Regions from separate parts of the Melaminivora sp. genome, predicted to be linked through region 2. Evidence: predicted binding sites of a transcription regulator. Region 2 holds the regulator's gene; each other region holds the start of a gene.

Region 1 (12,278 bases), on a different contig from region 2:
TCCAAGGCTTATGTGGTGCTGCACAAGCCTGTCGGTTTCGAATGCTCGCAGAAGCCATCGGCCTACCCCAGTGTCTACACGCTGCTGCCCGCCCCTTTGCGGCAGCGGCCGGGCAGGAATGCGACCGACGGTGTGCAGGCCTGTGGCCGGCTCGACCAGGACACCAGCGGCCTGCTGCTGCTCAGCGACGACGGCCAGTTCCTCCATCGCATGGCATCGCCCAAGAAGCGCATTTCCAAGGTGTACCAGGTGACCACCCGCCACCCAGTGACGCAGGAGCAAATGGATCGCCTGCTCGCAGGCGTCACCCTGAACGATGATCCGCGGCCGGTGCAGGCCGCTGCCTGCGAGCGTACGGACGAATGCCGGATGGATCTCACGCTGACCCAGGGTAAATATCACCAGGTCAAGCGCATGGTCGCCGCGGCAGGCAACCGGGTCGAGGCGCTGCACCGCTCCCAGGTCGGACGGCTGGTGCTGCCTGATGACCTGCTCGCCGGGCAGTGGCGCTGGCTGAACGAAGCCGAACTGGCGCTGCTTTCCGCCTGAGGGACCAGACAGGCGCTGGTGCAGAGCGCTATGCTTGCCGCCATTTTTTGCATTCCCGGGTTCCATCCATGACTTCCAGCTCTTCCAGCGTCGCTGCGCCAGTGCTCGGTCTCTTCGTCGTCGGCGACGAGATCTTGACGGGCAAGCGCGCTGACAAACATCTGCCCAAGGTCATCGAACTTCTGGCAGCCCGGGGGCTGGAGCTGGGCTGGGCGCATTTCCTGGGCGATGACCGGCCGCGTCTCACAAAAGCGCTTCAACGCGCTTTTGCCTCGGCGGACGTGGTGTTGTGCTGTGGCGGGATAGGCGCCACTCCCGACGACCACACCCGGCAGAGTGCCGCTGCTGCGCTGGGCGTGCCTCTGGTGGCGCACGCAGAGGCGCAGGCGCTTATCCGTGAGCGCATGCAGGAGATCGCCAGTCAGCGAGGCGAACCTTTCGAGCCGGACCGTGCCGACAACCAGCAGCGCCTGCAGATGGGCATGCTGCCCCGGGGCGCGCGCATCATCCCCAATCCCTACAACCGGATCCCCGGTTTTTCGTGCGACGGACCAGGGGGCGGGGTGGTGCATTTCACGCCCGGCTTTCCAGTTATGGCTTGGCCGATGGTGGAGTGGGTGCTGGAAAATACCTGCAACCAGTGGTTCAATCGCTCTCCCCAGCTCGAGCATTCGATCGTGCTGCATGGCGCCATGGAGTCGGCGCTGACCCCGCTGATGGAGCGCATCGAAGCCGATCATCCTGGCGTTCGCGTTTTCAGCCTGCCGAGCGTGGACCACCCTGTGCATGGCCAGCATGTGGAACTGGGCGTCAAGGGTCCGGCGGCGCTGGTGCCACCCGCATGGCGGCAGCTGCACACCGCCCTGCACCAGGCTGGTGCGGTGTTAGGCCCCGAACTGGTGCGTGAACGGTGATCCGACCGCCAATTGCCGGCTACAGGAGCTGCCGACATGGCGCCACCTGCTGGCACGCTATATGCTTTTACCGCTCATCGTGCATGAGCACTTTCAATTCCGGAGAACCTGATGGCGAAGACTGTTGCTGACGTGATGAACATGGTGGAGGAGAACGAAGTCCGTTTCGTCGACTTCCGTTTCACCGATACCCGGGGCAAAGAGCAGCACGTCACGGTGCCCGTCTCGCATTTCGACGAGGACAAATTCACCGAGGGCCACGCCTTCGACGGCTCCTCCATGCCCGGCTGGAAGGGCATCGAGGCCTCGGACATGCAGCTCATGCCCGACCCCGCGACCGCCAACATTGACCCCTTTTTCGAGGAGACCACGCTGTTCATGCAATGCGACGTGGTCGAGCCGGGCGACGGCAAGGCCTACGACCGCGACCCGCGCTCGATTGCCAAGCGCGCCGAGGCCTACCTGAAGGCCTCGGGGCTGGGCGACACGGCCTATTTTGGCCCCGAGCCCGAATTCTTCCTGTTCGATGGCGTGCGCTGGAGCAACGAGCCGGGCCGCACCTTCTACGAAATCGACGAGTACGAGGCGCCCTGGAACAGCGGCACGCGCCTGGAAGGCGGCAACCGCGGCCACCGCCCCACGACCAAGGGCGGCTACTTTCCCGTGCCGCCGGTGGACAGCACGCATGACATGCGCGCCGAGATGACCCTGATCCTGGAGCAGCTCGGCATCCCGGTCGAGGTCTTCCACCACGAGGTCGCCGGCGCTGGCCAGAACGAGATCGGCACGCGCTTTTCCACCCTGGTCGAGCGCGCCGACTGGACGCAGACCATGAAGTACGTCATCTGGAACGTGGCCAACGCCTACGGCAAGACGGCGACCTTCATGCCCAAGCCCTACGCTGGCGACAACGGCTCGGGCATGCATGTGCACCAGTCGATCTGGAGGGACGGCAAGAACCTGTTCGCCGGCGACGGCTATGCCGGCCTGTCCGATTTCGCCCTCTACTACATCGGCGGCATCATCCACCACGCCCGCGCGCTCAACGCCATCACCAACCCGGGCACCAACAGCTACAAGCGCCTGGTGCCCGGCTTCGAGGCGCCGGTCAAGCTCGCCTACAGCTCGCGCAACCGCTCGGCGTCCATCCGCATCCCTTATGTCGCCAACCCCAAGGGCCGGCGTGTGGAAGCGCGTTTCCCCGACCCGCTGGCCAACCCCTACCTGTGCTTCTCCGCGTTGATGATGGCCGGCCTGGACGGTGTGGAAAACCGCATCCACCCGGGCGAAGCCGCCACCAAGGACCTGTACCACCTGCCGCCCGAGGAAGACCGCCTGGTGCCCACCGTGTGCCACAGCCTGGATCAGGCTCTGGAGGCGCTGGACCAGGACCGCGGCTTCCTGACCAAGGGCGGCGTGTTCTCCGATGGCATGCTCGATGCCTATATCGACGTCAAGATGGCCGAAGTGCAGCGTTACCGCATGGCGCCGCACCCGGTCGAGTACGACATGTACTACTCGCTCTGAGCGCGCCGTGCGAAGGAGGGCCGCCACCGGGCCGCCCCGGACGCTGGCGATGCTTGGCGCTGCTGCGCCGAGGACCCACATGCAACGCAAGACCCTGATCGTCCTGGCCCTGGCCTGTGCGGTGCTGGCCGCCCAGGCCCAGGACCGCATCTACCGCTGTGGCAACGAATACACCAACAACGCGGTCCAGGCGCGCGAGCGCGGCTGCCGGCTGGTGGAGGGCGGAAACGTCACCGTCGTCCAGGGGCGGCCACCGGGGGCTGCGGCGCCTGCGGTCGCCGCGCCGGTTGCCCGGGCGGGCGCCCTGCCGGCGCCTGCTGGCCCGCGCGTGGACGCAGCCGATCAGCGCGCACGCGACGCCGATGCCCGCGCCATTCTGGACGACGAGCTGCGCAAGGCCGAAGCCCGGCTGGCCGACCTGCGCGCCGAGTTCAACAACGGCATGCCCCAGCGCACCGCGCTGGAGCTGCGCAACCCGCAGGTCTACCTGGAGCGCACGGCCGAGCTCAAGGCGGCAGTGGCCCGTGCCGAGGCCGACGTGGCCGGCATCAAGCGGGAGCTGGCCCGGTTGGGCCGCTGACGCTGCCATGCCGGCCGCACCGGCCCAGGGCCCTGCGGCCGGGCGCTACCACCCGCTGGACTGGCTCGGCACCCTGGTGGCGGTGCTGCGTGGCGATGGCCGCATCGTGTTCGCCAATGCCGCCCTGGAGGCAGCCCTCGCCCTGTCCCGGCGCACCCTCGAAGGTGCGGATTTCTCCGGCCTGCTGTCCGAGCCCCAGGTGCTGCGCACCGCCCTGGAGGGCGCCCGTGCCCACGGCTTCGCCACGCTGCGGTTCCAGGCCGCGCTGCGCACCCCGGCCGGGGAAGCGCTGGCCGTGCATGCCAGCTTGGCCGCGGCGCAGGAGGGCGCCGACGAGTTGCTGCTGGAGCTGTGGCCCGTTTGCGGCCAGGACCGCAGCGAGCGCCTGCGCGAACAGGGTGAGGCGCAGCGCGAGCTGGTACGCAACCTCGCGCACGAGATCAAGAACCCGCTGGGCGGCATCCGCGGCTCGGCGCAGCTGCTCGAACTGGAGCTGGCCGACCCCGCGCTGGCCGAATACACCCAGGTCATCGTCCGCGAGACCGACCGCCTGCAAGCCCTGGTGGACCGCCTGCTCGCACCTCACCGGCACGGCCAGCGGCTGGCGCCGGTCAACATCCACGAAGTCTGCGAACACGTGCGCGCCCTGGTGCTGGCCGAACATCCGCAGGGCCTGGAAGTGCTGCGCGACTACGACACCTCGCTGCCCGAGCTGCACGGCGACCGGGAGCAGCTGGTGCAGGCCCTGCTCAACATCGTGCGCAATGCCGCGCAGGTGCTGGACGAGCAATCGCCCGCCCAGGGCGGCCGCATCACGCTGCGCACCCGTGTGTCGCGGCAGCCGGTGCTGGGGCGCCAGCGGCACCGCCTGGCGCTGCAGCTGGAAGTGCTGGACAACGGCCCGGGCATCCCGGCCGAGCTGCGCGAGCGCATCTTCCTGCCCCTGGTCACCGGGCGCGACGCCGGCACCGGCCTGGGTCTCACTCTGGCGCAGGCCTTCGTGCAGCGCCACGACGGCATCATCGAGTGCGACAGCGCCCCCGGCTGCACGCGCTTTGCCATCCTGCTGCCCCTGCCATGAGGACGCTGTGGATTGCGGACGACGACCCGTCCATCCGCTTCGTGCTGGAGCGGGCGCTGGCCCGCGAAGGCCTGGCCACGCGCAGCTTCAGCCGCGCCCAGGAAGTGCTCGACGCCCTGGATGCCGCCCTGCACGAGGGGAGCGCACCCCGGTCCCATTCATTGCCGCTGGCGCTCGTCACCGACATCCGCATGCCCGGCGCCTCCGGCCTGGAGCTGCTCGCCCGGGTGCGCGCGCTCGTGCCCGGCCTGCCCGTCATCGTCATGACGGCGTTCTCCGACCTGGACAGCGCCGTGGCGGCCTTCCAGGGTGGGGCGTTCGAATATCTGGCCAAGCCCTTCGACGTGTTGCAGGCCGTGGCCCTGGTGCGCAGTGCCCTGGCCGCGGGCCTGGAGGGCGGCCCGCCCGGCCCGCCGCCCCAGGCGCCTGCACCAGCGCCCGGGATGCTGGGCCAGGCGCCCGCCATGCAGGAGGTGTTTCGGGCCATCGGCCGCTTGAGCCAGGGCACGGCGACGGTGCTGGTCACGGGCGAGACCGGCACCGGCAAGGAGCTGGTGGCACGTGCGCTGCACCGGCACTCGCCAGTGGCGGCCGGTCCCTTTGTTGCCATCAACACTGCCGCCATCCCGGCCGAGCTGCTGGAAAGCGAGCTTTTCGGTCATGAGCGCGGGGCATTCACCGGGGCGCAGGCCCGGCGCCAGGGGCACTTCGAGCAGGCCGACGGGGGCACGTTGTTTCTCGACGAAATCGGCGACATGCCGCTGGCCCTGCAGACGCGCCTGCTGCGCGTACTGGCCGAAGGCCAGTTCTACCGGGTGGGCGGCCATGCCAGCGTGCGCGTGCGCGTGCGCATCGTCGCCGCCACGCACCAGGACCTGGAGCAGCGCGTGCGCGCCGGTGCCTTCCGCGAAGACCTCTACCATCGCCTCAACGTCATCCGCCTGCGCCTGCCGCCGCTGCGCGAGCGCAGCGAGGACGTGCCGGCCCTGGCTGCGCACTTCCTGCAGCATGGCACGCGCCAGCTTGGCGTGGCGCCCAAGCGGCTGTCCGCCGCGGCGCAGGAGCAGCTCATGCGCTTTCCCTTTCCCGGCAATGTGCGGCAGCTGGAGAACATTTGCCACTGGCTGACCGTGATGGCGCCGGCGCAGCTCATCACACCCGCCGATCTGCCGCCAGAGGTGCGTATGGCAGCAGGCGCCGAAGCGCCAGCGCGCGCGAGCTGGGAGCCGGCCCTGGCCGACGAAGCCCGCCGCCTGCTGGAGGCCGGCAGTGCCCAGCCATGGCAGACCCTGTCGCGCCGTTTCGAAGCGCAGCTGCTTCACGTCGCCCTGCAGGCCACCGGTGGCCGGCGCGCCGAGGCCGCGCAGCGCCTGGGCCTGGGGCGCAACACGCTGACGCGCAAACTGCAGGAACTGGGACTGATATCCGGGGCTGGAGGACCCAGCCAGTTCGACCCTGAGGATATTGGATGAAAACCCGCTGAAACCCGCGCCGGTGCTGGACTTGCAGCTATCTTTCCCGTAAACCACCGAGTTTCTGCGCGCGGTGTGCTCCTCCGCGCAGTCCTACACACAGGCAGTCCGCACGCCGACCCGTCGGCCCCGGCCCGGATTTGAGAATGGCTGGCACTTCAACCAACCAACCGGAGTCGATATATGTCGGATTTCAAGGATGATGCCAACCGCGACCCGCTGACCAACGAGCCCGGAGCCCACCCTGTCGGCACCGGCGTGGGCGCTGCGGGTGGCGCCGTGGCTGGGGCTGCCGCCGGTGCCTTTGGCGGCCCCATTGGCGCGGCCATTGGCGGGATCGCCGGCGCGGTGGTCGGCGGTCTCGCCGGCAAGGCCGCGGCCGAATCGGTCAACCCCACGGCCGAGGACGCCTACTGGCGCGAAAGCTTCCAGCGCGAGCCCTACTACGAGTCGGGCCGCAACTACGACGAATACCGTCCGGCCTATGAGCTGGGCTGGAACTCGGCGGGCCGCTATGACGGTGACTTCGAAGCCGTCGAACCCAATCTGTCGCGCGACTGGGGCTCCTCCCGGGGTGCCAGCCCGCTGGCCTGGGAGCAGGCCCGCCCGGCCACCCGCGCCGCTTGGGAGCGCGCACGCCGCAACGTGGCGACGGGTGCCACCACCATGCCCGCCTCCAGCACCGTGAGCGCCACCGCCAGCACCCTGGAAGGCCGGCCGGACAGTGGCGACGTGGTGGATGTCCTCAACGACCTGCTCGAATGCAGCCGCGATGGCGAATACGGCTTTCGCACCTCCGCCGAGCATGCCGACAGCGCCGAGCTCAAGCGCATCCTGGAGCGCCACGCGCAGGAATGCGCCAGCGCCGCAGCCGAGCTGGAGCATGAAATCCGCAACCACGGTGGTGAGCCGGCCTCGGGCGGGTCGGTCACGGGGGCCATGCATCGCGGCTGGGTGTCGGTGAAGTCGGCGCTGTCGGTCAACGACGACCAGGCCGTGCTCAACGAGTGTGAACGTGGCGAGGACGCTGCCCTGGCGCGCTACCGCAAGGCGCTGAAGGCCAACCTGCCCCCGAGTGCGCGGGCCCTGGTGGAGCGCCAGGCGCAGGGCGTGCAGCGCAACCACGACGAGATCAAGGCGCTGCGCGACCGCTACAACGCTGCGTCGTGAACACCGCCTGACGATGGCTGCGCCGTCAGCACCATGCAGGCCGGCTGGCGCAGGGGAGCCGGCCTTTTTTGGGCCCGAGGCTGCCGCGCCGGCCAGCCGGGCCGCTCAGGCCGCCAGCGTCACCACCACCGGCGTGTGGTCGCTCGGCTGCTTGTTCTTGCGCGGCGCTCGGTCGATGTGGCAGGCCGTGACGCTGCCGCGCAGCGCACCGCTGACCAGGATGTGGTCGATGCGCAGGCCGCGGTTTTTCTGGAAGCCCAGCATGCGGTAGTCCCACCAGGAGAAGGTTTTCTCCTGCTGCTCGAAGAGCCGGAAAGCGTCGGTGAGGCCCAGGTCCAGCAGGGCGCGGAAATGCGCGCGCTCCTCCTCGGTGTGGTGGATGCTGCCGGCCAGCCCGACCGGGTCGAACGAGTCGCGGTCCTCCGGGGCAATGTTGAAGTCACCCACCAGCGCCAGGCGCGGATGCTGCTGCAGTTCGGCACGCAGCCAGTCCTGCAGCGCCTGCAGCCAGCGCATCTTGTAGTCGAACTTGTCCGAGCCGGGGGACTGGCCGTTAACGAAGTAGGCGTTGACCAGGCGCAGCGGCCCGCCTGGCGCGGCCAGCGTCGCCGCGATGACGCGCGCCTGCTCGTCACCGAATCCGGGAACGTTGCGCATCACGTCCTGCAGGGGGTGGCGGCTGATGATGGCCACGCCGTTGTAGGTCTTCTGGCCAAAGGCCGCGGCCTGGTAACCCAGGGCGGCAAAGGCCTCGTGCGGAAACTTCTCGTCCACCAGCTTGAGCTCCTGCAGGCCCAGCGCATCGACCCCGGGGTTGGCGGCCAGCCACTCCAGCACCTGGGGCAGGCGCACGGACAGGGAGTTGACGTTCCAGGTGGCAATCTGCATGTGTTTCAAGCCTCAAACCCTTGCTGCATAACGGTGTCCAGCTATCGAAATCATTGCGCGCTACGACGCTGGTAGCGCACGAAGCTGAACGGCAGTCCCTGCGCGCCGACGTGGTGGCTGCGCTCTGCCTCGACCCATTCGGCTCCTGGGGGCGGCATGAAGGTGTCGCCCTCGAAGTCCTGTGCAATCTCGGTCGCCTCGATGCGCGTGGCAAGCGGCAGGGCCATGTCGAACAGCTGCGCCCCGCCGATGACCCAGGCGGTGGCCGCGCCGCTGCGCGCGGCCTGTCCCAGGGCGTCCTGCAGGCTGGCCGCGCGCTGGGCGCCGTCCGCCTGCCAGCCGGGCTGGCGCGTCACCACCAGGTTGGCGCGCCCGGGCAGTGGGCGAAAGCGCGGCGGCAGCGAGTCCCAGGTCCTGCGGCCCATGATGACCGGCTGGCCCAGGGTCAGCGCCTTGAAGTGCGCCAGGTCCTCGGGCAGGTGCCAGGGCAGGGCGCCGTCCTTGCCGATGACGCCATTGGCCGAGACGGCGTAGATCAGTGCGATGTCCATGGAGGCCTCTTTCTCAGACGGCCACCGGCGCCTTGATGGCCGGATGGTGCTCGTAGCCAACGATCTCGAAGTCCTCGAATTCATAGTCAAAGAGGGACTTGGGCCGTTGCAGGATGCGCAGCTCGGGGAAGGGGTGGGGCGCACGCGCCAGCTGCGTCTGCACCTGCTCGAAGTGGTTGCTATAAATGTGACAGTCGCCACCCACCCAGATGAAATCCCCGACCTCCAGGTCGCACTGCTGCGCCACCATGTGCGTGAGCAGCGCATAACTGGCGATGTTGAAAGGCACGCCCAGGAAGATGTCGGCGCTCCTCTGGTACAGCTGGCATGACAGCCGCCCGCCCGCCACATAGAACTGGAACAGCGCATGGCAGGGCATCAGCGCCATCTGGTCGAGCTCGGCCACGTTCCAGGCGCTCACCAGGATGCGGCGCGAGTCCGGGTTGCTGCGCAGGGTGTCGATGACCTGGGCGATCTGGTCGATGTGGCCGCCGCCCGGTGTGGGCCAGCTGCGCCACTGCACGCCATAGATGGGACCCAGCTCGCCGCTTTCATCCGCCCACTCGTCCCAGATGCTCACGCCACGCTCCTGCAGCCAGCGCGCATTGCTGCTGCCGCGCAGAAACCACAGCAGCTCCAGCGCCACGCTCTTCCAGTGCACGCGCTTGGTGGTGACAAGCGGAAAGCCCTCGCTCAGGTCGAAGCGCATCTGGTGGCCGAACACGCTGCGGGTGCCTGTGCCCGTGCGGTCGCCCTTGGGGGCGCCGTGCTCGAACACATGGCGCATGAAATCTTCGTACTGGGTGCGGACGGGGCGGCTGGTCATGAAGGCAGGCGGCGCAGGCAGCGCCTTTGGGTGCGGGCAAGGCGGGCAAGTATCCCACGCACTGCGTGCATTGCGGGCTGCAGCCTTGCTCTCGCCGACCCGGGCAGCCGGCGCATGTCCTGCCGCTGGAGGTGCGCGCCTTGCCGTGCAACGCCCGGGAGCGGTGACAGCCCCAGGCCGCACAGCCCAAAAATAGGGTCAAAAACCCTTGCAGCCCTCGCTGGACAAGGGCTTGCAGCTATCGATTTTCCAGCACGCAACCCGGGTTGAGGAGACCCTGCGGGTCCAGTGCCTGCTTGATGGCGCGCATCAGGCCCAGCGCCACGGGCGACTCGTAGCGCTGCAGCTCCGCGGTCTTGAGCGTGCCCACGCCATGCTCGGCCGAGAACGAGCCGCCATGCGTGGCCACCGCGTCATAGACCAGCTGGTTCACGCGCGGCTCCTGCTCGCGCAGGAAGGCCGCGGCGTCGCCCCCCTCGGGGGCCTGCACGTTGTAGTGCAGGTTGCCGTCGCCCAGGTGGCCGAAGGTGACCAGGCGCGCGCCCGGCACCTCGCGCGCCAGCACGGCGTCGGTGTGGGCAATGAAGTCAGGGATGCGCGAGGCCGCCACCGAAATGTCGTGCTTGATGTTCAGGCCCTCTTCGGCCTGCGCCAGCGGGATGCTCTCGCGCACGTGCCACAGCTCGCGCGCCTGGGCGATGCTGCCTGCCACGACTGCGTCGAGCACGCAGCCCTCCTCGAAGGCCAGCTCCATCAGGTGCTCGAAGCGCGAGCGGGCGTGTTCCTCGCTCTCGTTGTCGCTGTTCTCCAGCAGCACGCACCAGGGCGCGCCTTCCAGGCCGGCAAAGGGCGCGCGCAGCTGCGGCATGTGGCGCGCCACCAGCGACAGCGAAAACTGGTTCATGACCTCGAACCCGGTCAGGCCCGCGCCCAGATGGCGGTGCGCCAGCGCGAGCAGCTGCACGGCCGCCTGCATGGACGGCACGGCCGCCCAGGCGGTGAGCTGCGCCGCCGGGCGGGCAAACAGCTTGAGCGTGGCGGCGGTGATGATGCCCAGCGTGCCTTCGCTGCCGATCAGCAGGTTGCGCAGGTCGTAGCCGGTGTTGTCCTTCCTCAGGCCCGACAGGCCGTCCCAGACCTCGCCCCGGGCGGTCACCACCTCCAGCCCCAGGCACAGTTCGCGCGCGTTGCCGTAGCGCACCACCTGGGTGCCGCCGGCATTGGTCGCCAGGTTGCCGCCGATGGTGCAGCTGCCCTCGGCCGCCAGCGACAGCGGAAATAGCAGGCCGGCCTCGGCCGCCGTCTGCTGCACGGTCTGCAGGATGCAGCCAGCCTCCACCGTCAGCGTCAGGTTGGCCGGGTCGAGCGCGCGCACGCGGTTCAGGCGCGTCAGGCTCAGCACCACCTGGGTGCCGCTGGCGTCGGGCGAGCTGCCCACCGACAGGCCGGTGTTGCCGCCCTGGGGCACCAGGGAAGTGCCGGCAGCGGCACAGGCACGCACCACGGCCGCCACCTCGGCGGTGCTGCCCGGGCGCACCACGGCCAGGGCGCGGCCGCGCTGGCGGCGGCGCCAGTCCTGCTCCCAGGCACTCAGGTCGCCTTCGGTCAGGACGTGGGCGGCGCCGACGGTCTGGCGCAGGGAGTCGAGCAGGGCAGCGGTCATGGGCAGGGGTTCCAGCGAGAAAGCATTCACTCAGCCGGCGGCGGCGCCCGCCATGGCCCGGCGGGCGGCGCGCAGGCGCAGGCGCACATGCAGCGCGCAGGCAATGAACAGCAGCAGGCACAGCCCGACCTCGGCCAGGGCCAGCAAGCGGCCGGGCGCGGCGTCGCTCCAGGCGCGCACCACGCCCTCGGTGAAATACAGCCAGACCAGCAGGCTGACCCAGCGATAGGTGTACATGCGCCGCTTGAGCAGGCCGGCCAGCGGCACGATGAGCGGCAGGCTCTTGAGCGCCAGCCACGAGCCGCCCGGGCGCAGCGGCGCCAGCCACAGCTCCCAGGCCAGGCTGAGCGCGATGAGCCCGAGCAGGCTGACCACGGCCAGCCAGCGCGTGGCCGCCACGTCAGTCGAGACGACGGCAGCGCCGGGCAGGGCAGGGGAGGCGGGGGCGGTCTGCATGGGGCTGGCATCATATCGGCCATGTCCTTGACCCCACAGCTTGCCGCGCAGCGCCTGGAGGCGTGGCTGCTGCAACTGTCGCAGTTCCCGTGGCGCACCACGGTGCACATGCTGCGCGTGCGCTACCGCGAGGACCGGCTGGGCCTGACGGCCAGCAGCCTCACCTTCACCACGCTGTTGGCGCTGGTGCCCTTTGCCACCGTGGCGCTGGCGGTGTTCACGGTGTTTCCGGCCTTCGGCGAGATGCAGCGCGTGCTCGAGCGCTGGCTGATGGACAGCCTGATCCCGGCGACCATCTCGCGCTCGGTGCTGGACAACATCACGCAGTTCGCCACCAAGGCCAGCAGCCTGGGGGTGGCGGGCTTTTCCTTCCTGGCGCTGACGTCGCTGATGCTGATGCAGACCATCGACCGCACGCTCAACAACATCTGGCGCGTGCGCGATCTGCGCCCGTTGGGCCAGCGCGTGCTGGTCTATTGGGCCGTGCTGACGCTGGGCCCGCTGGTGCTGGCGGGCAGCCTGGCGCTGACCACTTCGGTGGCGGCGGCGGCGTCCCAGGGCCTGGGCGGCGCGCTGCCGGGCGCGGCGCGGCTGCTGTTCG
Region 2 (5,361 bases):
CCGCCGGCCGGGCGCGCCCGGGCGCTGCCGGCCACCAGGTCGAAGCGGAACAGCCGGCACTCGATGGGCCCGTTCCACAGCGGCACGCGGCGCGACTCCTTGAGGCGCATACGGCCGGGCAGCTTCAGGTCAGGCGTGAGCATCCAGGCCTGCCAGCCGGCGTAATGCTTCTTCCAGTGCGCGGCCAGCTGCGCGAAGAAATCGCCCCCGTCCTCGACCTGCGCGCTCTCGCGCCCGGCGCGCGGGACCGCGCCCTCCAGGCGTTCCTGCGCGCGCTGCTCGGCGTTGCGACCGGCGCTGCCGGCTGCGGCGATGCGCTCTCCGTAGGGCGGGTTGAGCAGCAGCAGGCCCGGCTGCGTGCTCGGCGGCATGCGCTGCAGGGCGTCGCCGCCGCGCAGCTGCAGCGCATGGGCCACGCCGGCGCGCTCGGCGTTGCGCTGGGCAAAGTCCACCATGCGGTGCGAGATGTCGCTGCCAAAAACGGCTGCAGCCGGCGCCACCACTTGGCTTTGTGCTTCTTCTTTGATAGCAGACCAGACGTGCGCCTGAAACGGCAGCAGCTTCTCGAAGGCAAAGCGCCGGCGCAGGCCCGGCGCGATGCGGCAGGCGATCTGCGCCGCCTCGATGGCCACCGTGCCGCTGCCGCAGCAGGGGTCGTACAGAGGCAGCGGCTCGCCGCCGTGCGGGTCCCAGCCGCTGGCGGCGATCATGGCGGCGGCCAGCGTCTCCTTGAGCGGGGCGTCGCCCTTGGCGCCGCCGTCCGCCACGTCGCGCCAGCCGCGCTTGAACAGCGGCTCGCCCGAGGTGTCGATGTAGAGCTGCGCTTCATCGGTCGTCAGGTGCAGGTGGATGCGCACGTCGGGCCAGCGCGTCTGGACGTCCGGGCGCACGCCGGCCTTGGCGCGAAAACGGTCGGCCACCGCGTCCTTGACGCGCAGCGCGGCAAAGTTCAGGCTCTTCAGGGGACTGTGCTGGGCCGTGACCTCGATTTTGAAGCTCTGGCGCGGGGTGAACCAGATCTCCCAGGCGATGCCGGCGGCCAGCGCATACAGGTCGTCCTCGCCGCGATAGCCGCCCTGGCCCAGGCGCACCAGCACGCGCTGCGTCAGGCGGCTGTGCAGGTTCAGGCGCAGCGCGTCGCGCCAGGGCGCGCGCGGCAGCAGCACGCCGCCGCGGCCGACGAGCAGGTCGTGCCCGGCCAAGCCGGTGAGCGTGTGCGCCTCATGCGCGAGAAATTCCTCCACGCCGGCGGCGCAGGGAAGAAAAAGCACCAGTTCGTTCATGGATGGGCTTGGCAGGAAAGAGGCCGTGGACGGCCGTGGAAAAGAAGGTGAAACAGCGGCGTCATGGTGCCTGCCCCTACAGCGTCTTGCGCAGGCTGGCCGGCGCGATTTTCAGCGCCTCGCGGTATTTGGCCACCGTGCGGCGCGCGCACTCAATGCCCTGCTCCTTGAGCAGCTCGGCAATCCTGCTGTCCGACAGCGGCCGGGCCGGGCTCTCGGCGGCGATGAACTGCCGGATGAGGGCGCGCACCGCGGTGCTCGACGCGTTGCCCCCGGTCTCGGTGCCCAGGCCGGAGCCGAAGAAATACTTCAGCTCGAACGTGCCCTGGGGCGTGGCCATGTACTTGGCCGTGGTCACGCGCGAGATGGTCGATTCGTGCAGGCCCAGCTCATCGGCGATGTCGCGCAGCACTAGCGGGCGCATGGCCAGCTCGCCGTGCACGAAGAAGCTCTTTTGCCGCTGCACGATGGCCTCGGACACGCGCAGGATGGTGTCAAAGCGCTGCTGCACGTTCTTGATGAACCAGCGCGCCTCCTGCAGCCGCTGCTGCAGCGCCGCATGCCCCTCGCTGCCGCGGTGCGCGCGCAGCGCGCCGGCGTACTGCTCGTGCACGCGCAGGCGCGGCAGCACGTCGGGGTTGAGCTGCACGGCAAAGCCGGCCTGCCCGCCCGGGCCCGTGCGGCGCACGACGACGTCGGGCACGATGATCTGGCGCTGCACATCGGCAAAGCGCCGGCCCGGGCGCGGCTCCAGGCGCGCGATGAATGCCAGGGCGGCGCGCGCGCCCTCCTCGCTCACGCCGCAGGCCTGCGACAGGCGGCGCACGTCGCGGCGCGCCAGCAGCTCCAGCGGCTGGGCGCACAGGGCCTGCGCCGCCTGCAAGAGCGCGGCGTCGTGGGTGCCCGCCTGCGCCAGGGCGCGCAACTGCAGCGCCAGGCACTCGGCCAGGCCGCGCGCGCCGACACCGGCGGGCTCCAGGCTTTGCAGCAGCGCCAGCGCCAGGGCCAGGCGGTGGCCGAGCGCCTCGGCCAACTCGGGGTCGGGCTCGCCCTCGCCCAGCAGGCCGGCCGCCAGCGCTTCGAGGGAGTCGTCCAGGTAGCCGTCGTCGTCGAGCGAGCCGATCAGGAAGTCCAGCGCCGCGCGCTCCTCGGGCGCCAGGCGCAGCGCCAGGGCCTGGCGCGCCAGGTGTTCGGCCAGGGTTTCGTGGTGGCCGGCCAGATCGATGGCATCGGCCTCGCCGTCGCCGCTGCCGGCCGGGCCGGACGCGGACAGTCCGCCCCCGGGTTCGCTGTCGCTCTCGCCATCGCCCGGCGCCGAGTCCTCGCCCTGCCACTCGAACTGCTCGGGCGCATCCGGCAGCCCCGGCTCGTCGGCCGGCTCGCGGGCCTCGGCCGCCGCAACGTCGGCGGCAGCTTCCTGGGGGTCACTTGGCCCTGAAACCCGCGCCATCTCTTGGCCTTCAGCTATCTTTTCGATAGCCTCCTCGGCGCCCTCCTCCTGCTCCAGGAACGGGTTGTCGGCCAGCATCTGGCCCACCTCCTGCGCCAGCTCCAGCGTGGACAGCTGCAGCAGCCGGATGGACTGCTGCAGCTGCGGCGTGAGGGTCAGGTGCTGCGAAACCCGCAGCGCCAGCGTGGGCCGGCTCATGCGGGCCTCATGGCGCGCGGCATCGGGCGCCGGCCGGGCGCATCACGTCACATGCGGAAGTGCTCGCCGAGGTACACCCGGCGCACTTCCGCGTTGTCCACGATCTCGGACGGCGTGCCCTCGGCCAGCACCTGGCCGTCGCTGATGATGAAGGCGTGGTCGCAGATGCCCAGCGTCTCGCGCACGTTGTGGTCGGTGATCAGGACGCCGATGCCCCGCTCCTTCAGGAAGCCGATGATGCGCTGGATCTCGATCACGGCGATCGGGTCGATGCCGGCAAACGGCTCGTCCAGCAGGATGAAGCGCGGCTGCGTGGCCAGCGCCCGGGCGATCTCCACGCGCCGGCGCTCGCCGCCGGACAGCGCCGGCGCCGGCGCCTCGCGCAGGTGCTCCACGCGCAGCTCCTGCAGGAGCAGGGTCAGGCGCCGCTCGATCTCCGCGCGGGCCAGCGCGCGGCCCTGCTCGTCCTTTTGCAGCTCCAGCACCGCGCGCACGTTGTTCTCCACGCTGAGCTTGCGAAAGATCGACGCCTCCTGCGGCAGGTAGGACAGGCCCAGGCGCGAGCGCCGGTGGATGGGCATGCGTGTGACGTCCTGGCCGTCGATGGAGATCGAGCCGCCGTCGCAGCGCACCAGGCCCACGATCATGTAGAACGACGTCGTCTTGCCCGCGCCGTTGGGGCCCAGCAGGCCCACGACCTCGCCCTTCTGCACCGACAGCGAAACGTCCTTGACCACCTGCCGCCCGCCATAGGACTTGCGCAGGTGCCGCGCCTGCAGGCGGCTGCCTTCAGCGGCGCCGCTGCCGCCGTGGGGGATGCTGCTCATTGCTGGCCACCGTTGCCACTGCCGCCAAGGGTGCCGCTGGGGCGCAGCGCCGGGGCCGGGCCCGGCGCGGGTGCGGGCGCCGCCCCTTCGGGCTGGCGCGGCGCGAGCACGGCGCGCACCCGGCCCTGCGAGCCGCCGCCCTGGCCCTGGCGGGGCGCGCCATCGACGGTGAAGACATCAGTGGTGTTGTCATAGACGATGAGCGCGCCGGTGATCTCGTCGCTCAGCGTCGCCTCGTGGTAGCGGCGCAGCTGCGCGCGCGTGACCAGCCGCACCCGGTCGGCGCGGCCGTCGTACTCGATGCGCTCGGCCTCGCCTTCGACGAACTCGGCGGGCGCGCCGGCCGGCGTGTCGCGCTTTTGCCGGAAGAAGGCGCGCTTGCCCGACTCGGCCGTCACCACGCCCGACTGGTGGCCCTCCGCGTCCTGGCGCACTTCCAGGCGCGCGCCACGCAGCACGATGCTGCCCTTGGTGACCACGACGCGGCCGGTGAAGACGCTGGTCTGCTGCAGTTCATCGTGGCGCAGGGCATCGGCCTCGATGTTCATGGGCTTGTCGCGGTCGGCACGCTCGGCCTGCGCGGGCAACGCCGCCAGCGCCAGCGCGCCGCCCAGGATGAGGAGGGGGTGGGAAAGCAGTCGGAAGGTCATGGGGCACGATTCTTGCAACGATTGTAGCCACGCCCCCGCGCGCGGCGCGCGCAAAAAAAAGCGCGCCGCAAGGCGCGCCTGGTTCACTGCGGAAGCACCGCGGGCAGCCTCAGCCGCCGCGCGCCTGCACCGCCAGGTACTCGACCACGCGCAGCACGTTGTCCATGTTGCCGGCCAGGGTGCCGTCGGTGTAGTAGCGCCCGGCCACGCCCATGGCGGGCACGCCCTCGACCTGGTAGGCGTTCTGCAGCTGGGTGGCACGGCGGATCTGGTTGGCGACCGTGAACGAGTTGTAGGTTTCCTTGAACTTCGCCAGGTCCACGCCCTGCTTGGCGATCCAGTCGAAGATCAGCTCGTCCTTGTTGAGCGGCAGGCGCTCGGTGTGCACGGCGCGAAACACCCGGCCGTGCAGCTCGGGCAGCTTGCCCATGCCTTCCAGCGCGTAGTAGAGCTTTTGCTGCGGCACAAAGCTGGAGTTGAAGGCCACGGGCACGCGGCGGATGGACAGGTTCTTGGGCGCGGCCTTCATCCAGGCGTCGAACGTGGGCTCGAACGTGTGGCAGTGCGGGCAGCTGTACCAGAAGAACTCGATCACCTCGACCTGGCCGGTGGGAGCGTCGGTGGGCGCGGGCTTGGACAGGCGCACGTAGTCCTTGCCCTCCTTGAACTGGCGCGGCGACTGCGCCAGCGCCGGCGTGGCCAGGGGCAGGCCCAGGGCGGAGAGGGCAAGCACCGAGGCGGTGGTCGCGGAGAACTCGCGTCGATTCATGAAATGGTCACTCCCGTGGCTAAAAAGTCTGCCGATAGAGCGCCTTGCGGCGCGAAAGTTCTGCCCTGCATTCAGCGCGGCACGCGCACCAGGGCCGAGTCCACGCCGGCGCCGTCGAGCTTCTCCTTGAGCGAATCGGCATCGTCGCGCTTGCCGAACGGGCCCACGCGCACGCGAAACACCG
Region 3 (12,278 bases), on a different contig from region 2:
ATGGCCTGTCCATCCCCGAGGACGTGATGGACGAGGACATCGAGGAGTCCGCGCGTTTCTACGAGGAGGACAACGGGGAGCTGCACCTCAGGAGCGACTTCCTGGTCGATGACGACGAGGAGCCGCGCAGCGTGCGCGTGGCCTTCATCCTGAACCAGCACAACAGCGGGCTCAAGAGCTGCGGCGTGCTGTTTTCCATCCACGACGAGGACATTCCGGTCTTCCGCCTTCTGCGCATGCGCGCGCGCCGCGCGCCCGGCCTGATCGACGATGCCAAGGACGTGCTGCTGGCACTGTTCGACACCGACGTGGAATACTCGGCCGACACGCTGGAGGGCATCTACGACGACCTCAAGGCCGTCAGTGTCCGGGTGCTCGATGGCAACGTGACCGACGACTACGCCCAGTCGGTGCTGGCCGACATCGCCTGGCAGGAAGACCTGAACGGCCGCATCCGCCGCAACATGCTGGACACGCGCCGCGCGGTGAGCTTCATGATGCGCAGCAAGATGCTCAACGCCGAGCAGTTCGAGGACGCGCGCCAGATCCTGCGCGACATCGAGTCGCTGGACAGCCACACCCAGTTCCTGTTCGACAAGATCAACTTCCTGATGGACGCGCTGGTGGGTTTCCTGAACATCAACCAGAACAAGATCATCAAGATCTTCTCGGTGGCCAGCGTCGCGCTGCTGCCGCCGACGCTGATTGCCAGCGTCTATGGCATGAACTTCCGCTTCATGCCCGAGGTGGAGTGGCAGTACGGCTACTTCTACGCCATCCTGCTGATGGTGGCCAGCGCCGTCGTCCCCATGCTGTACTTTCGCAAGCGCGGCTGGCTCAAGTGACGCGGGGCGAGGGGCGGGAGGCCCCGCGCCCGCCTTTGGTCAGCGCCGCTCGCCGATGAACACGGTGTGCGCATGGCGCGCGACAGCGCCCGACTCCGAGGCCAGAATGCGCAACCCCACGACCTCGCCCCGGGCGCCAAAGAAGGCTGCAGCCACGCCGGACTGGACTGGCCCGCCTGCCTGCCTGCAGGTACCGCCGGCCCCTTGCAGGTAACCCAGCGTCTCGACCCGATAGAGGTTGCGCCACTGGCGATCGGCGCCCATTTCAGCGGCCAGGCGCCCCGTGAGCAGGCAGCCGTCGCTGGTCTGGCCGTTGATGGCGCCCGAGCCGTCCACGGTAAGGATGGTGTCCCTGCTGCCATCCAGGCCAGTTTTCTCGGACATGCGGTAGTTGCCGACGATCAGGTTGACGTTGGCCACCACGCCCACCGGCAGGGCGTAGGCTGCGGCAGGGCGCATGTCGAAGCGGGTCGGAAAGCCGCCCGTCTGGCCTGGATAGTTGTAGCTGCCCACCAGGCGCAGGGGCTGTCCGGCCACCCCGACGTTGGCCAGCGTGGCATCGACCGCCAGGCCGTCGGTATAGCGGCCCGGCGCGCCTGGGCTGGCAGTGTCGCGCTCATGGTAAACGCCATCGCGCGCCGTCAGGAAGCGGGTGCTGCCCGCAGAGTCCGCGTCGATGGACAGGCGGCCATACAGCGCGCTGCGGCCGGCTACCATGCTGCCCAGGCCCTGGGTGTAGAAGAGAAAGCCGCCATCAGGCGCGACCGAGCCGGCGATCGCAACATCTCCGCCGGTGCCGGCCGGCAGCGCCAGCGTGCCCTGCCAGTTGCCTGCAGCGGGCAGCAGGCCTTCGGGTGCAGGGCCGGGCTGGCGCGGGTCGGCCACGCCATCGAGCACATAGGTGTCGCGCTGGCCTACGGTGCTGCGGGTCAGCACCCAGATGCCGCTGGGCACGTTGTCCGGGCCAAAGCGCAGCATGGCCACGCCCAGCTGCTGGGTGCGCGGCTCGCAGGTGTTGTCGGTACCGCTGAAATCGAGGGCCGCGGTGTACACGGCCGAGTCCGCAGCGCGCGGCGTGATGGTGCCGGCGACCTTGCAGGTGCCCACCTGGCCGGTGACCGCGCCGTCGCGCGCCACGTCCAGCGCCCAGTAACCACCGAACAGGCCCGAGCCCTGGTAGGAGCCGGCAATCAGGTCCGAGCGCGCGGGATAGTCGTTCAGGCGGCTGTAGCCAAGCTTGAACGGCATGGGTGCGCCAGTCGCGGCGGCCGTGCCCGCCGGACTGGTATAGGTGCCGCTGATGGTGGCCGCACGGCCCGTGGCCGGGTTCGGGGCGACGGTGCCTCGCAGGGTCAGGCCCTGGGCGAACTTGCCGTCCTGCACCGAGTAGTACGTCACTGCCGTGGCCTGCAGCGCCGTGCCCTGGGTGCGCAGCAGGCCGTACAGGCTGTCGTAGCCGGCCGAGCCGGTTGCGCCGCGCGCCAGGTAGAACTCGCCCCCCCGGCCATCGGCACCGCCGTCGATGAAGCCGATCACGGGCCGCTGGCCCGCGCCCGTACCTGCCGTGCCTTCCCAGATGCCAGCCGGGTACTGCTGCTGGCCTGAGGGTGGCCCGACGTCGTCGGCGCCATCATCGGAGCCGCCACCGCAGGCGGCCAGTGCCATGGCGAATGCAAAAGGCACCAGCCGGCTGGCGCGCCCAAGGGTCTGGAAAAACTGCATGGATCGGTTGTTAAGAGATGCGGACAGCCCGGCCGCCCTGCTGTTGCGCGGCCGGGCCGCAGGCCGGGCGCACCCGGGGTGCGTCAGAACGGAATGTCGTCTTCCAGGTCGTCGAAGCCCGAGCTCGGCCGAGGAGCCTGGGGCGCAGGGGCGGGAGCACGGGGAGCGGCTGCAGGCGCGCGGGCCGGCGGCGCGGCGCGGCGCGGCGCCTCGAAGCCATCGTCATAGCCATCGCCACCACCCTGCCCGCCCATGCCCTGGCGGCCGCCCAGCATTTGCATGCTGTCGGCGCGGATTTCGGTGGTGTAGCGCTCCTGGCCGGACTGGTCGGTCCACTTGCGGGTGCGCAAGCTGCCTTCCACATAGACCTGCGAGCCCTTCTTCAAGTACTGGCCCACGATCTCGGCCAAGCGGCCGTTGAAGACCACGCTGTGCCACTCGGTGGCTTCCTTGTTCTCGCCCGTGTTCTTGTCGCGCCAGCGGTCGGTGGTGGCGATGCGCACGTTGGCCACCTGGTCGCCACTGGGGAAGGTGCGCATCTCCGGGTCGCGGCCCAGGTTGCCCACGAGGATGACTTTGTTGACGGATGCCATGGAGAAAACTTTCGTTGAAGTTGAAGGCAGCCCGAATGGCAAAGAGAAGATTCGGGCCAGATAGAACGGCGGCTCTTGAGGGGAGCCCCGGTGCGCAGCATAGCGGCGTTAGCCGCGCGCGTGCGCGCACCCGTGAAAAATGGGGATGAACGGCGCCTTTGCAAGGCCCGCGAAGGCCCGCGCGGGCACGGCGGCACAGGCGCAGCGGTGTCAGTGCGCCGTGCCGCCCCCTACCGGGCGCAGCGGCCAGGTGATGAGCAGCCACAGCGCCGTCAGCAGCGCCGTGGCGGCGAACAGCCCCGGCGCGCCCGCCCATTTGGCCAGGGCCCCGCCCAGGGCGCCACCGGCAAAGAGTCCCAGCGACTGCAGGGTGTTGTAGACGCCCAGCGCCGCGCCGCGCAGGTTGGCCGGCGCCATGCGCGAGACCAGGCTGGGCTGGGTGGCCTCCAGCGCGTTGAAGCCGCAGAAGAACACGAACAGCAGCGTGCCCAGCGCCAGGACGGAGGGCGTGGCGCCGCTGGCCGACAGCAGTCCGAAGGCCAGCTGCGCCACCAGCACCAGGGCGATGGCCAGCAGCAGCGCCGCGCGCAGGCGCCCGCGCCGCTCCATGGCAAACAGCCCGCCCATGGCGACGAAGGACAGCACCACCGCCGGCAGGTAGATCTGCCAGTGCGCGCTCTTGGCCAGGCCCGCCTGCACCAGCAGCGCCGGCACGGCCACCCACATGGCCATCTGCACCGTGTGCAGGGTGAAGACGCCGGCGTTCAGGCGCAGCAGGTCGGCGTGGCGCCAGACGGCCGACAGCGGCGCGCGCTGCGCCTCCTGGTGGCGCGCCGGCTCGGGCGGGACCACCCACAGCACCACGGCGATGCCGGCCACGGCCAGCACGCAGGTCAGGGTGAACAGCCCGGACAGTCCGAAGCGGGCCGCCAGCGGCGGCGCCGCCACAAGGGCGACGGCGAACATCAGCCCGATGCTGGCACCCACCAGTGCCATGGCCTTGGTGCGCACCTCATCGCGCGTCTGGTCGGCCAGCAGCGCCGTGACGGCGGCTGAGACGGCACCCGCGCCCTGCAGCGCCCGGCCCGCCAGCAGGCCCATGACCGAGTCGGCCAGCGCCGCCATCAGGCTGCCGGCGGCAAAGACCACCAGCCCGGCGACGATGACCCGCTTGCGCCCGAAGCGGTCGGACGCCAGGCCCAGGGGCAGCTGCAGGAAGGCCTGCGTCAGGCCGTAGATGCCCATGGCCAGGCCAACCAGGGCCGGGTCGTCCCCCCCGGGGTATTTGCGCGCCTCCAGTGCGAACACCGGCAGCACCAGGAACAGGCCCAGCATGCGCAGCGCGAAGATCAGCGCCAGGCTGGTGCTGGCGCGGCGCTCGCCGGACGTCATGGCGGTGGAAGAGCGGGTCTGGGGGCTGCGTGGCACTGGGTTAGGGCGGGTTCGGGTCGAGGTGGGGTCAGGAGCGATTGCAAGCATGAAAACAGGCTCAAGCCCGCTCCACACCTTGGTAGTTAGCTATAGTTTTTCAATTTTCACAACCCCAGCATCAGCCCCAGATTTTGCACCGCCGCGCCGCTGGCGCCCTTGCCCAGGTTGTCCAGGCGCGCCACCAGCAGCGCGTGGCGATGGTCCTCGTTGGGGAATACGCGCAGCTCCAGCTGGTTGGTGTCGTTGAGCGCGGTGGGCTCGAGCTTGCCGTCCTCGGTGGGGGGCAGCACGCGCACCCATTGCTCGGGCGTGTTGGTGGCGGCGTAGTGCGCGGCCAGGGCATCGTGCAGGTCGGCCGCGCGCGGCTGGCCCGGCAGCAGATCCAGGTGCAGGGGCAGCTGCACCAGCATGCCCTGGCGGAAGTTGCCCACCGAGGGGATGAAGATCGGCCGGCGCGTCATGCCGGTGTACTTCATGATCTCGGGCAGGTGCTTGTGCGACAGGCCGAGCGCATACAGCTCGAACGGCGCGGCGCTGCCCGCCTCGTAGGCTTCGATCATGGCGCGCCCGCCGCCGGAGTAGCCGCTCACCGAGGGCAGCGCCAGCGCGTGGTCGGGCGGGATCAGGCCGGCATCGACCAGCGGGCGCACGAGCGCGATGGCGCCGGTGGCATAGCAGCCGGGGTTGGACACGCGCGCGGCCTCGCGCACCGCCTGGGCATGCCCGGGGCACAGCTCGGCAAAGCCGAACACCCAGCCGGGCGCCGTGCGGTGGGCAGTCGAGGCATCGATGATGCGGATGGTGCGCCCCACCTCGGCGGACACCGCGTCGACCATGGCCGCGCTCTCGCGCGCCGCGTCGTCGTGCAGGCACAGGATGACCATGTCCACCTCGGCGATCAGCGCGCGCTTGGCGGCCGGGTCCTTGCGCAGCTCGGGCGCGATGCTCACCAGCTCGATCTGCGGCATGTCCTGCAGACGCTCGCGGATCTGCAGGCCGGTAGTGCCTGCCTCGCCATCGATGAAGACCTTGAAAACCTGGGTGGCCATGGACTGCTCCTTTGCCGCGCCGGCGGGGTGGCGCGCTGTCATCTTGAGGTAAGTGGGGCCCACCACAATGGTGCGCCGCAGCATGATACAGTTGCCGGCTGCCTGTCCCGAGCCTGCGGTCCGACTGCCTTCGGTTGTTGTCTTCTCATGCCGCGTGTCGCGCACGGGTTCTACACACACCCACCCTTTTCCTGAGAGAGACCTCACTCATGAAGATTCACGAATACCAAGGCAAGGAAATCTTGCGCAGCTTCGGCGTGCCCGTTCCCCGGGGCATTCCTGCTTTCACGGTGCAAGAAGCCGTGGAAGCCGCACAAAAGCTCGGCGGCCCCGTGTGGGTCGTGAAGGCCCAGATCCACGCGGGCGGCCGCGGCAAGGGCGGCGGCGTGAAGGTCGCCAAGACCATTGACGACGTGAAGGCCCGCGCCAGCGACATCCTGGGCATGCAGCTGGTCACGCACCAGACCGGCCCCGAAGGCCAGAAGGTGCGTCGCCTGTACATCGAGGACGGCGCCGACATCCAGAAGGAGTACTACCTGTCCGTCGTGACCGACCGCGGCACGCAGAAGGTGGCCTTCATCGCCTCCAGCGAAGGCGGCATGGACATCGAGGAAGTGGCCCACTCCACGCCCGAGAAGATCATCACCGTGTTCGTCGACCCCCTGAAGGGCCTGACGCAAGAACAAGGTGAAGAGCTGGCAAAGGGCGTCGGCATGCCCGACGACTCCAAGGCCCAGTTCATCGACGTCTGCCAGAAGCTCTACAAGTGCTACATGGAGACGGATGCTTCCCTCGTCGAGATCAACCCCCTGAACCGCGACAGCAAGGGCAACATCATCGCCCTGGACGCCAAGTTCAACTTCGACAGCAACGCCCTGTTCCGCCACCCCGACATCGTCGCCCTGCGCGACCTCGACGAGGAAGACCCGGCGGAAGTCGAAGCCTCCAAGTTTGACCTGGCCTACATCAGCCTGGACGGCAACATCGGCTGCCTGGTGAACGGCGCGGGCCTGGCCATGGCGACCATGGACACCATCAAGCTGTTCGGCGGCGAGCCGGCCAACTTCCTGGACGTGGGCGGCGGCGCCACCCCCGAGAAGGTGACCGAAGCCTTCAAGATCATGCTCAAGAACCCCAAGGTCAAGGGCATTCTGGTCAACATCTTCGGCGGCATCATGAAGTGCGACACCATCGCCACCGGCGTGATCACCGCCTGCAAGGCCGTGAACCTGCAGGTGCCGCTGGTCGTGCGCATGAAGGGCACGAACGAGGAGCTGGGCAAGAAGATGCTGGCCGAATCCGGCCTGCCCATCATCAGCGCCGACACCATGGCCGAGGCGGCCACGAAGATCGTCGAAGCCGTCCGTTAAGCCCAAGACCCGGAGAAAACCACCCATGTCGATCTACATCAACAAGGACACGCGCGTCATTACCCAGGGCATCACGGGCAAGACGGGCCAGTTCCACACCGAAAAGTGCATCGAGTACGCCAACGGCAAGAACTGCTTTGTCGCCGGCGTGAACCCGAAGAAGGCCGGCGAGAAGATCTTCGACGTGCCGATTTACGCCAGCGTGCGTGAGGCCGCCAAGGAAACCGGCGCCACCGTCAGCGTGATCTACGTGCCGCCAGCCGGCGCCGCCGCCGCCATCCTGGAGGCCGTCGAGGCCGACCTGGACCTGGCCATCTGCATCACCGAAGGCATCCCCGTGCGCGACATGCTGGAAGTGCGCAACAAGATGCTGGCCAAGGAAGCCGCCGGCGGCAAGAAGACGCTGCTGCTGGGCCCCAACTGCCCCGGCCTCATCACGCCCGACGAGATCAAGATCGGCATCATGCCCGGCCACATCCACAAGAAGGGCCGCGTGGGCGTCGTTTCGCGCTCCGGCACGCTGACCTATGAAGCCGTGGCACAGCTGACCGAGCTGGGCATCGGCCAGTCGAGCGCCGTGGGCATCGGCGGCGACCCGATCAACGGCCTGAAGCACATCGACGTGATGAAGGCCTTCAACGACGACCCCGACACCGACGCCGTGATCATGATCGGCGAGATCGGCGGCCCCGACGAGGCCGAAGCGGCCCGCTGGTGCAAGGACCACATGAAAAAGCCCATCGTCGGCTTCATCGCCGGCGTCACCGCCCCTCCCGGCAAGCGCATGGGCCACGCCGGCGCGCTGATCTCGGGCGGCGCCGACACGGCGGACGCCAAGCTGGCCATCATGGAAGAATGCGGCTTCACCATCACCCGCAACCCGTCGGAGATGGGCCGCCTGCTCAAGGGCCTGCTCTGAAGCTCTGCGGCCCCGCGGCTGCCCCGCCCTGGCGCGGCGGCAGCAGGGAACCGCCAACAAGCCAGCCGGCCCGCCGTCTGGCTTTTTTCTTGCTTCGGATTTTTTCTCACCGCCTTGCCCTCTCTGCCTTCCATGACGAAAGAGAACGAAAGCCAGGACGCCTGGCCTGCCAAGCTTTGCCTGCGGGTCATGGCGGAAGGTGTGCCCGACCAAGTCCGGCCCTGGGCCGGCGAGCGCCTGAGCATCGGCCGGCGCCCGCACAACGACGTGGTGATCGACCACCTAGCCGTCAGCGGCGAGCACGCCCTGCTGCTGCGCAGGCCGGAGGGCGCTGTCAGCATTGAGGATCTGGGCAGCACCAACGGCACCTATGTCAATGGCCAGCGCGTCCACCAATGCGCCCTGCAGCCGGGCGACCAGGTAACGGTGGGGCGGCACCAGTTGCGCCTGGTGAGTCGCGAAGAGTGCGCCGCGCCAGTAGCGATGGACGGGCCGACGCCGCTGCCGGCCGCGCGCCTGCGCGTGCTCTCCGGCGCTGCTGCCGGGCGCGAGGTGGCGCTGTCCAAGCCGGTGACCACCATGGGCCGGCCCGGTGTGGCCGTGGCCTCGATTCACCGGCAGGCGGAAGGCTTCCTGCTGACCTGCATCGCCGGCAGCGCAGGCCTGCTGCTGAACGACCAGCCTGTCGGGGCCGAGCCGGCGCCCCTGCGGCACGGCGATCGCATCACTCTTGCCGGGGTGGAGATGCTGTTCCTGCAGGACGACGCGCCCTGACCGCAGCGGGCGCAGGCGTGCAACCGCTTTGCCAGGACTACAGCACCAATGGCAATTGCCTGCCCTCCCGGCCCTGCGACAGGCCCGACAATGGTCGTCAGCCGGGGGGTTTGTTGCCAGAGGTTTCTGGCGCGAAGCCTGCAAGGTTGGTTGCGGGCTGGAGGCTTTCTGCTTCAGCACGGTTTCACAAGCGTCCAACGGAGGAATTCATGAAACACACCATGCAAAAGGGCTTCACCCTGATCGAGCTGATGATCGTCGTGGCGATCGTCGGCATTCTGGCGGCGGTGGCCTTGCCGGCTTACCAAGATTACACCGTGCGGGCACGGGTAACGGAGGGCTTGTCTCTGGCCAACGGAGCGAAAACGACGGTGGCGGAAAATATTTCAAACAATCCGGAAACAGATGATAAATGCGCAGGCGTCAATACTGTTGTTGGCGGAAATGTGGACTCGCTTACTTGCGAAAAATCCACAGGAAAAATTACCGTAAAAATGAAAACAAGTGCCAAGAGCGTTGAATTGTCTTTGGCTCCTGTATTAGTCGACAACGGCCCTATCACATGGAAGTGTGAAGCAACCGACGCTACAGATAACAAATATGTCCCTGCAGAGTGCCGGAATGGTGCTTCTTCTGGTAGCGGAGGTGGCGGAGGCACCCCCCCTCCTGCCAACGACTGATAATATCAATGCATAGTTAATTCAAATATTTTTCTTAAATTTTTTATGCATTTTCGAGGCCAGCCCCGCTGGCCTTTTTCCTGTCTCCTTCTCCCACCCACGCAACGCAGTATGATGCGGCTCCCCGCGCCCAGGGGCCTGCTTCTTCCCGAGCAGCCCGCGCGGCGGCCTGACTCCCACAGTCCTGCACCTGCCCGTAGCTCAACCGGATAGAGCAATTGCCTTCTAAGCAATAGGTCGGGGGTTCGAGTCCCTCCGGGCAGGCCATTTCTCCAAGGACAACAGCACCATGATGGACGCCCTCATCGCGGGCAAACTGCACGCCCGCCCCGAAGAGCGCACCAGCGCCAAGGGCGGCGCCTTCGCCACCGCCCGGCTGCGTGCGGTGGCCGGGGACGGCGAAAGCCTGTTCGTGAACTGCATCGCCTTCGAGCCGCAGGCCATGGCGGCGCTGCTGGCGCTCGATGTCGGCGACGCGGTGTCGGTGGCGGGCAGCATTACGCCCAAGGTCTGGACGGACCGCGAGGGCACGACCCGTCCGGCGCTGGACATCGTGGTGGCCCGGGTGCTGACCAGCTACCACGTCCAGCGCAGGTGCGGCGCCATGGCGCCGGGCGCCTCTGGCGGGCCGCAGCAGCGCCCGCACCAGGGCAGCGGGCCAGACGACGGCAGCGAACCGCTGGACTTTTGAGCCGGCGCGGGCGAGCCCGCCGCCCCGGCCTGCCCCGGGCGGCTCAGCCGACCCAGCTGCCCGACTTGCCCCCGTGCTTTTCCAGCACGCGCACGTCCGTGATGGCCATGCGCTTGTCGGCCGCCTTGCACATGTCATAGACCGTCAGCAGGGCCACCTGCACGGCGGTGAGGGCTTCCATCTCCACGCCCGTCTGGCCCAGCGTCTCGACCGTGGCGGTGCACTCAACCGCGCCCTGCGCCTCCGACGGCTGCAGCGCGAACTCCAGCGCCACGCGGGTCAGCGCCAGCGGGTGGCACAGCGGGATCAGGTCGCTGGTCCGCTTGGCGGCCATGATGCCGGCAATGCGGGCCACGCCCAGCACGTCGCCCTTTTTCGCCGTGCCCGAGCGGACCAGCGCCAGCGTGGCCGGCTGCATGGTGATGCGGCCGCGCGCGATGGCCGTGCGGTGCGTGGCGGGTTTGGCGCCCACGTCCACCATGTGGGCCTGGCCCTGGGCATCGAAATGGGTTAGCGGGGAAGCGGCGGCAGCCGCAGGGGACGGATCGGCGGGTGGCAGGGTCATGGCGGCAGGAGCGGGGACTGCGGGAAACATTCCCGCGCGCCGGGCATCATACGGCGATGTTTTTTGCGGCCGCGTCGCCGGCCGGCCCGGATTGCGGGCAAGGGAGCATGGTGCCTCAAAAATATCGACAAAAACCGCGTTTCATCCATATCTGGCGCGGAATTTCAGCTTCTTTTTTGATAGCATGCCTCGGTCTGACCGCCCTCCCGCCGGGACAGGGCCAGGCGCATGCACAGACGCGCCTGCCCACCCTGGGCGACGGCCTGGAGCTGACGGCCGCGGCAGAGCGCAAGCTGGGCGACCGCATCATCCGCGAGCTCTACCGCGACCCGGACTACCTCGACGACGCCGTGCTGCAGGAGTACGTGATGGGCATCTTCGCGCCGCTGGTGGCGGCGGCGCGCCAGCGCGGCGAGCTGTCGCCCGAGATCGACGAGCGCTTTGCCTGGGAGGTGCTGCTCGGGCGCGACCGCACGGTCAACGCCTTTGCCCTGCCCGGCGGCTACTTCGGCCTGCACCTGGGCCTGGTCGGCGCGGTCGCCACGCCCGACGAGCTGGCCTCGGTGCTGGCGCACGAACTCAGCCACGTCACGCAGCGCCATATCTCGCGGCTGATCGCGCAGCAGGGGCGCCAGACGCCGCTGATGATCGGCTCGCTCATCCTGGGGGCGCTGGCGGCCAGCAAAAGCCCCGAGGCGGCGCAGGCCCTCATGGTGGGCGGGCAGGCGCTGGCGGTGCAGAACCAGCTCAACTTCTCGCGCGACATGGAGCGCGAGGCCGACCGCATCGGCTATGGCCTGATGCAGCCGGCCGGCTTCGCGCCCCAGGGCTTCATCAGCATGTTCGAAAAGCTGCAGCAGGCCAACCGGCTCAACGACAACGGCAGCTGGCCCTACCTGCGCAGCCACCCGCTGACCACGCAGCGCGTGGCCGACATGCAGGGCCGCGCCGCGCATGACGCGCAGCCGCCGGCGCCCGCGTCGCTGGAGCACGCCCTGCTGACCGCGCGCGCGCGCGTGCTGATGCGCCCCGGGCCCGACGCCTGGCGCCAGTGGCTGGCGCTGCCGCGGGATGCGGGCTTCGCCGCGCAGCCCGTGCGCGAGCGCGCGGCGGCGTGGTACGCGGGCGCCGCCAGCGCCCTGCAGCTGGGCGACTGGCAGGCCGCGCGCGCGGCACTGCGTGGCCTGCAGCCGGTGGTGGCGGGCGACGCGGCAGCCCTACGCCAGACGCGGCTGCTGGGGGCGGAGCTGGAGCTTGCCGCGGGCGCCCCGGCGGCCGCCCTGGCCTGGCTGGACGGTGCGGATGGCCTGGGCAGTGCAGGGGCTGATGGCGGCAGTGCGGCAACGCCTGCCCGCCGGCCCGAGCTGCTGCTGCGCACCCAGGCCCTGCTGGCCACTGGCGTCGCGGCGCCCATGGCCGGGCCGCTGCAGACCTGGGTGACCACGCACCCGCGCGATGCGGCCGCCTGGCAGCTGCTGGCCCAGGTCTGGCAGCAGCAAGGGCAAACGCTGCGCGCCGTGCGCGCCGAAGCCGAGGCGCAGGTGGCGCGCTACGACTACGCCGCGGCGGTGGACCGCTTCAAGGCCGGGCAGGATCTGGCGCGCAAGAGCGGCGCCGCTGCCGACCACATCGAGGCGTC

The links. The regulator sigma-54, encoded in region 2, starts transcription at its own class of promoters, with help from an activator protein. The targets are predictions, from matches to a motif close to TGGCANGNAANCTGCTTT.
Region 1: glnA (type I glutamate--ammonia ligase) is a predicted target of sigma-54. The motif match lies at 1,514-1,531, and genes of this name have one in related genera.
Region 3: RT051_RS02020 (pilin) is a predicted target of sigma-54. The motif match lies at 8,831-8,848, and genes of this name have one in related genera.

What each region holds. Positions count from the first base shown of each region.
Region 1 is NZ_DAMCAM010000047.1:10,532-22,809, reverse strand. It holds gene RT051_RS10965 (16S rRNA pseudouridine(516) synthase) at 1-549, shown strand, start outside; gene RT051_RS10960 (molybdopterin-binding protein) at 618-1,463, shown strand; gene glnA (type I glutamate--ammonia ligase) at 1,575-2,990, shown strand; gene RT051_RS10950 (hypothetical protein) at 3,070-3,570, shown strand; gene glnL (nitrogen regulation protein NR(II)) at 3,578-4,651, shown strand; gene ntrC (nitrogen regulation protein NR(I)) at 4,648-6,123, shown strand; gene RT051_RS10935 (PA2169 family four-helix-bundle protein) at 6,307-7,293, shown strand; gene xth (exodeoxyribonuclease III) at 7,399-8,181, opposite strand; gene RT051_RS10925 (dihydrofolate reductase) at 8,232-8,732, opposite strand; gene RT051_RS10920 (thymidylate synthase) at 8,746-9,558, opposite strand; gene RT051_RS10915 (FAD-binding oxidoreductase) at 9,797-11,221, opposite strand; gene RT051_RS10910 (DUF2069 domain-containing protein) at 11,252-11,677, opposite strand; gene RT051_RS10905 (YihY family inner membrane protein) at 11,699-12,278, shown strand, end outside.
Region 2 is NZ_DAMCAM010000011.1:49,914-55,274, forward strand. It holds gene RT051_RS04070 (THUMP domain-containing protein) at 1-1,283, opposite strand, end outside; gene rpoN (RNA polymerase factor sigma-54) at 1,360-2,931, opposite strand; gene lptB (LPS export ABC transporter ATP-binding protein) at 2,979-3,758, opposite strand; gene lptA (lipopolysaccharide transport periplasmic protein LptA) at 3,755-4,408, opposite strand; gene RT051_RS04090 (thiol:disulfide interchange protein DsbA/DsbL) at 4,518-5,177, opposite strand; partial or broken gene RT051_RS04095 (SPOR domain-containing protein) at 5,249-5,361, opposite strand, start outside.
Region 3 is NZ_DAMCAM010000005.1:17,211-29,488, forward strand. It holds gene corA (magnesium/cobalt transporter CorA) at 1-845, shown strand, start outside; gene RT051_RS01985 (hypothetical protein) at 885-2,567, opposite strand; gene ssb (single-stranded DNA-binding protein) at 2,651-3,160, opposite strand; gene RT051_RS01995 (MFS transporter) at 3,371-4,552, opposite strand; gene argC (N-acetyl-gamma-glutamyl-phosphate reductase) at 4,696-5,640, opposite strand; gene sucC (ADP-forming succinate--CoA ligase subunit beta) at 5,850-7,010, shown strand; gene sucD (succinate--CoA ligase subunit alpha) at 7,036-7,929, shown strand; gene RT051_RS02015 (FHA domain-containing protein) at 8,062-8,703, shown strand; gene RT051_RS02020 (pilin) at 8,913-9,383, shown strand; tRNA gene RT051_RS02025 (tRNA-Arg) at 9,574-9,650, shown strand; gene RT051_RS02030 (single-stranded DNA-binding protein) at 9,673-10,074, shown strand; gene moaC (cyclic pyranopterin monophosphate synthase MoaC) at 10,118-10,639, opposite strand; gene RT051_RS02040 (M48 family metalloprotease) at 10,747-12,278, shown strand, end outside.